4 regions of the Brenneria sp. L3-3C-1 genome follow, and region 3 is predicted to be linked to each of the others. Evidence: predicted binding sites of a transcription regulator. Region 3 holds the regulator's gene; each other region holds the start of a gene.
The links. Region 3 encodes CRP, which controls carbon source genes, mostly activating them, when cyclic AMP is high. Its sites were predicted from a motif close to ATGTGANNNNNNTCACAT; they were not measured.
Positions count from the first base shown of each region.

Region 1: the regulator CRP is predicted to act here: its motif matches at 870-887, upstream of JG725_RS05630 (ABC-F family ATPase).
Region 2: the regulator CRP is predicted to act here: its motif matches at 1,181-1,198, upstream of JG725_RS02725 (arabinose ABC transporter substrate-binding protein).
Region 4: the regulator CRP is predicted to act here: its motif matches at 1,459-1,476, upstream of JG725_RS13590 (nucleoside-specific channel-forming protein Tsx).

Region 1 is NZ_JAEMHF010000001.1:1,266,090-1,268,295, reverse strand. It holds gene elaB (stress response protein ElaB) at 1-53, shown strand, start outside; gene JG725_RS05635 (GNAT family N-acetyltransferase) at 188-718, opposite strand; gene JG725_RS05630 (ABC-F family ATPase) at 907-2,206, shown strand, end outside.
Region 2 is NZ_JAEMHF010000001.1:596,504-598,709, forward strand. It holds gene JG725_RS02720 (ribulokinase) at 1-1,063, opposite strand, end outside; gene JG725_RS02725 (arabinose ABC transporter substrate-binding protein) at 1,440-2,206, shown strand, end outside.
Region 3 is NZ_JAEMHF010000007.1:14,318-16,523, reverse strand. It holds gene ppiA (peptidylprolyl isomerase A) at 1-406, shown strand, start outside; gene crp (cAMP-activated global transcriptional regulator CRP) at 490-1,122, opposite strand; gene JG725_RS13875 (OsmC family protein) at 1,433-1,840, shown strand; gene JG725_RS13870 (phosphoribulokinase) at 1,892-2,206, opposite strand, start outside.
Region 4 is NZ_JAEMHF010000006.1:181,410-183,615, forward strand. It holds gene nadC (carboxylating nicotinate-nucleotide diphosphorylase) at 1-393, opposite strand, end outside; gene JG725_RS13590 (nucleoside-specific channel-forming protein Tsx) at 435-1,298, opposite strand; gene ampD (1,6-anhydro-N-acetylmuramyl-L-alanine amidase AmpD) at 1,716-2,206, shown strand, end outside.

The sequences.
Region 1 (2,206 bases), on a different contig from region 3:
GCATCGGTACGACGCTTGGACTGGTGCTGGGTCTGTTGTTAGCCAAACGATAGACGTACGGGAATTGGCGGATAGCCTGATCCCTGCATTTTTATCCCCGGCGTCTGGTTTGCCGGACGCCGGGGGTTTATGCGTGTACTGAGCGGAAAACCTGAGTTTCTTGCAACGATAAGCAAGCGCGGCGAAATCAGAGCTGATAATGATAAATATTCTGATCGATACGGCGATCGCCTAGTTTCTCTCCTCCTTTTGCCTGCTGATAAAAACGGAATCCCAGCCGTTGCGCCAGCGCATTGCTGCGCGCGTTTTCCACTGACGCTTTTATGACGAACCGGTTGACGATCCCGGCGCGCATATAGCCCTGGATCAGGGTATTGACGGATTGAGAAACGATACCTTTGCCCTCAAACCGTTCAGCAATCCAGTAACCGATTTCCCCCACTTTGTCCCTTATGCTATTAAATGAGACGACGCCGGCGATGACGCCTTGCCAGCGAATGATATAGACCGCGGCGGTGCCGGCCGCAAACGCCTCCCGGTTAGTTTTTATGGTGCCGAGAGTGTCGTCGGGATGTTTTACCGAATCCGGCCAGGGTAAGGTACGGCGCAGGCGCGGTTTTTCTTGCTGAACCAGCGCAAACAGCGCGGCCGTATCGTTTTCATCCTGTATGCGTAAATGCAGATGTGGATGATGATGTAATTCATAAAGCGTTTCCATATAGGCTCCTTATCTGGATTAACTCCGTTGCTTAGCGTCGCGTATAACCATAAGCAATCTTCTCCTGTGGCGGGGAATAACCCTGCCATGACTGTAACTGATTAAATATTGCGCAAAACTAACCGCGATTATGAGGCGCGCTTGTGGCATAATGCGCGCCAAATCACATTCTGACTTGAGTAAGTGCTGTGTTAAGTACCAACAATATCACCATGCAGTTCGGCAGCAAGCCGTTGTTTGAGAACATTTCGGTTAAATTCGGCGGCGGCAACCGTTACGGGTTGATTGGCGCAAATGGCTGCGGCAAATCAACGTTCATGAAAATACTTGGCAACGATCTGGCGCCAAGTTCCGGTAACGTTTTTCTCGATCCGAATGAGCGTCTGGGTAAATTGCGTCAGGATCAGTTCGCTTTTGAAAAATACAGCGTGCTGGATACCGTCATCATGGGTCATGCCGAACTGTGGGCGGTAAAAGAAGAACGCGACCGCATCTATGCGCTGGCTGAAATGAGTGAAGCGGATGGCTACAAAGTTGCCGATCTGGAAGTGCAATACGGTGAGATGGATGGTTACAGCGCCGAAGCGCGCGCGGGTGAGCTGTTGCTGGGCGTCGGCATTCCTGTGGAACAGCACTACGGCCCGATGAGCGAAGTGGCCCCCGGCTGGAAGCTGCGAGTGCTGCTGGCGCAGGCGCTGTTTGCCGATCCGGATATTCTGCTGCTCGATGAACCGACCAACAACCTGGATATCGACACCATTCGCTGGCTGGAGCAGGTGCTGAACGAGCGTAATAGCACCATGATCATTATTTCCCATGACCGTCACTTTCTGAATATGGTGTGTACGCACATGGCGGATCTGGACTACGGCGAACTGCGAATTTATCCCGGCAACTATGATGACTATATGACGGCGGCCACGCAGGCGCGCGAGCGTCTGCTGGCGGATAACGCCAAGAAGAAAGCGCAAATTTCCGAATTGCAGTCTTTCGTCAGCCGCTTCAGCGCCAATGCGTCCAAATCTAAACAGGCGACGTCTCGCGCCCGCCAGATTGATAAAATCCAGTTGGAAGAGGTAAAAGCCTCCAGCCGTCAGAATCCATTTATTCGCTTTGAACAGGATAAGAAGCTGTTCCGCAATGCGTTGGAAGTGGAGGCGCTGGCGAAAGGGTTTGATAATGGCCCGCTGTTCAGCAAGCTGAATCTGATGGTGGAAGTAGGTGAGAAGGTCGCCATTTTAGGAACCAACGGCATCGGTAAATCGACGCTGTTGAAAACCCTGGTAGGCGATATTCAGCCGGACGGCGGTACGGTTAAATGGTCCGAAAACGCCAAAATCGGTTACTACGCGCAGGATCATGAATACGAGTTTGATGATTCTCTGACCGTGTTCGAGTGGATGAGCCAGTGGAAGCAGGAGCGAGACGACGAGCAGGCGGTGCGCAGCGTGCTGGGGCGTCTGCTGTTCAGTCAGGATGACATCAAGA
Region 2 (2,206 bases), on a different contig from region 3:
GCCAGTTCAGCAGGCGGCTAAACCAGGCATACATATCGCCAAAGGCGGATTGCCCGGCTTCCAGCCCGATATAGCCGGGCACCACGCTGCCATCAACCTGGCCGCAAATCCCCGTGATTGTCCGATCGGCGATGCGCGCGTCGTCGGCAATCAGAATGTCGCAGGTGGATGTTCCGATCACTTTGACCAGGGTATAGGGTTTGGCGCCGGCCCCCACGGCGCCGACGTGGCAGTCAAATGCGCCGCCGGCGATCGTCACGGTCGCCGGCAGGCCGAGGCGCCGCGCCCAGTCAGCGGTAAGAGTGCCGACCGGCCGATCGGCGGTCAAGGTGTCGGTAAACAGCGGGTATTGCAGGTTTTCGGTCAGGCGGGAATCGAGCGCCTGTAAAAAATCTTTTGACGGCAAGCCGCCCCAGTCCGGGTGCCAGAGCGATTTGTGGCCGGCGCTGCAACGGCCGCGTTTGATGCCGCCCGGCGTTGTGGCGCCGGACAGCAGGGCGGGCACCCAGTCACACAGTTCGATCCAGGAAACGGCGGCCTGGCGCACGGCGGCGTCCTGACGCGATAGGTGGAGAATTTTGGCCCAGAACCATTCCGAGGAGTAAACGCCGCCGATGTAGCGGGTGTAATCCGCAAACCGACCGCTGCGGCACAGGGCGTTGATCTCCTCCGCTTCCTCTATGGCGGTGTGATCTTTCCATAGTACGAACATGGCATTGGGGTTTTCGGCGAATTCGGGACGCAATGCCAGAACGTCGCCTTGCGCATCGATAGGGGCCGGGGTGGAGCCGGTTGAATCCACCCCGATGCCGATGATCTGTTGACGCTGTCCGGCCGTCAGGCGTTCCGCGACCGCACGAATCGCCTGTTCCAGTGATTCGATATAATCCAACGGATGATGGCGGAATTGGTTTTGCGCCGGCTGACAATACTTTCCTTCACGCCAGCGGGGATAAAAAACCACCTCTGTTGCTAATTCTTGTCCGGTTTGACAGTCAACGGCCAATGCGCGCACCGAATCACTGCCAAAGTCGAGGCCAATCGTAATCGCACCCGCATTCATTGCTCTGCTCCTGTTCATCCGCCGTTATTTATTGCTGGTTACGATAGAGGGGGGATGCCCGGCGGAGTGAGGAGCGGTTAGCTGGAAGTATGTATTTTTCTGCCGCCGATAGTCATTTTGTGATGTTCGTCAAAAGTTAATGACTGGTTAAATTTGCTAAATATATGCACAAACCTGTCGTTATTCCGCTATGTGATAACGCTCTATATTATTGATGAAAATAACCGCTAAAACATACAACGTCTGAATGCCGCTGAGTAAAGAATTTGCACTAAGTCCGTGTTTTTACTTTATCCAGACTGAAAATGCCTTACTGGAAACGATTACACACCCACGATCCTCTGAGGTGTAAAAAATCACTATACCGGAGAACATCATGCATAAATTCACTAAGGCGCTGGCGACGATTGGGCTGGCCGCCGTTATGTCACAATCGGCTATCGCCGAAACAATGAAGCTGGGGTTTTTGGTGAAACAACCCGAAGAACCCTGGTTTCAGACTGAATGGAAATTTGCTGATAAGGCAGGAAAAGATCTCGGTTTCGACGTTATCAAAATTGCCGTTCCGGACGGCGAAAAAACCCTTAACGCGATTGATAGCCTGGCGGCCAGCGGGGCGAAAGGTTTCGTTATCTGCACTCCCGATCCGAAATTGGGGCCGGCCATTGTCGCCAAAGCGCGCGGCTACGATTTGAAAGTCATCGCCGTCGACGATCAGTTCGTCAACGCCAAAGGGGAACCGATGGATACCGTGCCGCTGGTGATGATGGCCGCCACCAAAATCGGCGAGCGACAGGGGCAGGAGCTGTGGAAGGAAATGAATAAACGCGGCTGGAAAGTCGATGAAACGGCGGTGATGGCGATTACCGCCAATGAACTGGATACCGCCCGCCGCCGGACTTCCGGCTCGATGGATGCCTTGAAAGCCGCCGGTTTCCCGGAAAAACAAATCTATCAGGTGCCGACCAAATCCAATGATATTCCCGGCGCATTCGACGCCGCCAACTCCATGCTGGTGCAACATTCGCAAGTGAAAAACTGGCTGATTGTCGGCATGAACGATAACACCGTGCTGGGCGGCGTGCGGGCTACCGAAGGGCAAGGGTTCAAAGCGGAGAACGTGATTGGCATCGGCATTAACGG
Region 3 (2,206 bases):
CGTTGAGTACGTGAATAACGGTTTTTATAACGGCACGACGTTTCATCGGGTCATCCCCGGCTTTATGATTCAGGGCGGCGGTTTTACCGACGACATGAAGCAGAAAGCGACCAACCCGGCGATCAAAAATGAAGCGGACAATGGCTTACGCAACCTGCGCGGCACCATTTCCATGGCGCGGACTGCGGAAAAAGACAGCGCCACCAGTCAATTCTTCATCAATGTGGCTGATAACGCTTTCCTCGATCACGGACAGCGTGATTTTGGCTATGCGGTATTCGGTAAAGTGGTAAAAGGTATGGACGTGGCGGATAAAATCGCTCAGGTGCAGACCGAAAACGTCGGCCCTTACCAAAATGTGCCCACCAAACCGATCGTGATCCAGTCAGCCAAAGTTCTGCCCTGATACGCCTTGCTACGGTGTTATATGGCTATAAAAAAAGCGTGAAAGAGACTTCACGCTTTTTTGTCGTAGGGTAATCGCCGGGTTTAACGCGTACCGTAAACCACGATCGTTTTACCATGTGCGGAAATGAGGTTCTGATCTTCCAACATTTTAAGAATGCGGCCCACGGTTTCGCGTGAACAGCCAACGATTTGCCCAATTTCCTGGCGGGTGATTTTTATTTGCATGCCATCTGGGTGCGTCATGGCATCGGGTTGTTTTGCCAGGTTCAATAATGTTTGGGCAATGCGACCGGTTACATCAAGGAATGCCAGATTACCGACTTTCTCTGAGGTCACTTGCAGCCTGCTTGCCATCTGCGCGGACAGACGCATCAGAATATCGGGATTGACCTGAATCAACTGCCGGAATTTTTTATAGGAAATTTCAGCAACTTCACAAGCCGTTTTCGCCCGTACCCAGGCGCTACGCTCCTGGCCTTCTTCAAACAAGCCAAGCTCGCCAATAAAATCTCCCTGATTGAGATAAGAGAGGATCATTTCTTTGCCTTCTTCATCTTTGATTAGCACTGCGACAGAGCCTTTCACGATGTAGTAAAGCGTTTCTGCTTTTTCACCTTGGTGAATCAGCGTACTCTTCGATGGATACTTGTGGATATGGCAATGAGAAAGGAACCATTCGAGAGTTGGGTCTGTTTGCGGTTTGCCGAGAACCATTCGCTATTATCCTCTGTTGTAATTCACTGCGCAAATCACAGGGCTCAGAGTTCCCTGTACGGCGTGTTTACTGCTAAAAATTCAAATTACGTGTAGGCCGTCAGGGAATATACTGGAGCTTCTGTCTGGCGACGTTATCATCTTCCCGCGATCTGAGTTTGTCCAGAAAAGACAGCTTCTGTTCTCATTTTTAACACAGCTTGGAGGAAGTGTCTTGTGTTGTCTCGCGTCAGCATGATAAAGCTGTGGTTATAGGTTGTTTTTGTATAATAACGATATAAATATTAAAAAATTTTTTAGCGGAGGCGGCATGCAGGCTCGGGTGAAGTGGGTTGAAAACTTAACATTTCTGGGCGAATCAGCTTCCGGACATCAGGTGGTGATGGATGGAAATTCGGGCGATAAAGCGCCAAGTCCCATGGAAATGGTGCTGATGTCGATTGGCAGTTGTAGCGCGATTGATGTGGTGTCGATCTTGCAGAAAGGGCGTAATGACGTCGCGGATTGCGAAGTTAAACTGACCTCGGAGCGGAGAACGGAAGCGCCGCGTTTGTTTACCCATATTAATCTGCATTTTACCGTGACGGGCAAAGGATTGGCCGAGCAGGCGGTCGCGCGCGCGGTGGAACTGTCTGCGGAAAAATATTGCTCGGTGGCGCTGATGCTGAATAAAACGGTCAAGGTCACTTACAGCCATGAAGTCAGAGTATTGCCATAGCCTGGGCGGTATCGCCCGGAGTATGGCTGCCGGGCTGGTTTTAGCCGCCGGCTACTCGATTTTTTTCCCTTCCAGCAATCGCTGCACCAGCGGCGCCATAATCAACTCCATCGCCAGCCCCATTTTCCCGCCGGGCACCACCAGCGTGTTGATATGCGAAATAAACGACCCCTGCAACATGGCCAGCAGATAAGGGTAATCAATATTATCCAGCCCCTGGAAGTGGATCACCACAAAGCTTTCGTCCAATGAAGGGATGGATCGGGCGGCGAACGGGTTTGAGGTATCCACGGTCGGAACGCGCTGGAAGTTGATATGCGTGCGTGAAAACTGCGGCGTAATATAGGTGATGTAATCCTCCATGGA
Region 4 (2,206 bases), on a different contig from region 3:
TGCCACGCCGGAAAGCGTTTGCAGGAAATTCAGCGCCGTACGCTCTCCGGTCAGAAGCTGTCTTGCCGGCCCGGTAATTTCACACAGCGTTTGGTTTGGGGCGATGGCATCGCCGTCGGCAACCTGCCAGCGAATGGATGTTGCATCGCCAAGCTGGGAAAATACTTCCTCAAGCCAGCGTTTGCCGCAGAAGATCCCAGCCTCGCGGGTGATAATCCGGGCCTGCGCCTGATTATTATCCGGCAACAGGTGTGCGGTAATGTCCTGGGCGGCATCGACAACGCCGCCCAAATCTTCACTTAACGCCAACCTGACGCTGGCGGGAATATCCTGCGCAATACGATCGAGCAGGTCGGTTTGGCGCTGTTCCTGACTGTAGCGGCGCGTTGTCATCACAAAAACTCCGAAAGGGGATTCGGGGTTATATGTTACCCTTAAAAGCTATAACCCACGACCAGATAATAGCCCCAGCCGGTTGATTTCACTTCAAACGGGCCTTTGCCAAAATCCAGTTCAGCGCCGTCCGCCCATTGTCCGCCATTGTGAAAATAACGGGCGACGACGGAATAGTGCCAGTGGTCGTAACCCAACGCCAGAACGTGGCTGGAGGCGATCGCGTTACCGGTACGGGCGCGGCCATCCTGATTGCGCAGATCCGAACCGAAGTCAAAGTTAGTGAAGCCGATATAGGTAACGTTGCCGCCCCACATCGTTCCTAACGGATAAAAGTATTTCACTTTAACCCGGTAGCCGTCCCATTCGTTCTCATTGCCCGCGCCATAGTTTTTCCACTGGTATTTGGCATAGATATTGGCAGAAAGCGATAAGTCAGTACCGGTATCGATATCGGTGCCTAATCCCATATACCAGGTGCTTTGCCGGGAATCACTGCTGCGCCCGTGGTCGTAAATGATATTGTTGGCGACGTACCACTCTTTAAACGGGCCGACGCCGAGGTCGGCGCCCGTCAGTTTATCAATGGAAAAGCGTGGTTCAATTTCCATAAACAACGGCGAGCCATCGTCCCAGGCGCCGCTGTTGGTTGAATTTCCCGTGCCGAAAAATTTCGGCACGTCGACATAGCCGTAAAAGTCGAACCAGTCTTTACGGGCAAACGCCTCATATTCCAGATAGACATCGTTGTTCAACTGTGGCCCGAAGCGCGTGTGATAACTGCCCACGACGTTGACGCTCTGGTGCCACCAGTCAGAAAGATATTCTGCTTTATTTTCGTCGGCGAGAGCCGGGACACTGTAGGACAAGGCGAGCAAAGCGCCTGCGGCGAGAGTTTTCTTCATGTTAATTACCGAGTTGGCGAAATGTGTTGTGATGTTGGAACGAGTAAAATAAGTTTTTGTAATAACTAAAAATTTAGTGATTGTTGCAAATTGTTATTTTAAATAAAAAGTGATTCAGTGCACGTAAATTACTTAATAAGCTCATAATTTTGCATTGATATTGTGATCTGTATCTCAATTTTATTGAGGGAGAAAAAAGAGGTCATACGGGCGGGGGCATTAAACGATCGCCGCATTCAGGATGCGCTGGTCGTGGCATTAATGAGCAGGAAAACAATAAACCTTTTTATATCCAATTGGTTAGTTATGATGTTGAGAAACATGCTACTCTGGTGGCAGAGGCATTTTTGTTAAAAACAGCTCTGATGAATTGCACCTTATTCAGCCGGCAAACGACACAATGCGAGGTTACCGCCGATGCTTTTGGAAAATGGCTGGTTATCTGAGATAAAACACCTTTCATCCCCCCATTGCGATAGCCGCCCGGACAGTGAAGCGCCTTCATTACTGGTGATCCATAACATCAGTCTGCCGCCTGGCGAATTTGGCGGCCCGTATATTGACCAATTATTTACCGCGACGCTCGATCCTTCCGCTCATCCCTATTTCGCCGACATCAGCCATTTGCGGGTTTCCGCACACTGTCTAATTCGCCGGGATGGAGAGATTATTCAATACGTTTCCTTTAATCAGCGCGCCTGGCATGCGGGCGTTTCCTGTTTTGAGGGCCGTGAGCGGTGTAACGATTTTTCGATAGGCATCGAGTTGGAAGGAACGGATACGCTACCTTTTACTACTGAACAATATCATCAGTTGGCGGCGATAACCCGGCTGTTGGTCAGCGCTTACCCGATTACACCGTCCCGAATTACCGGACACAGCAATATTGCGCCGGGGCGGAAAACCGA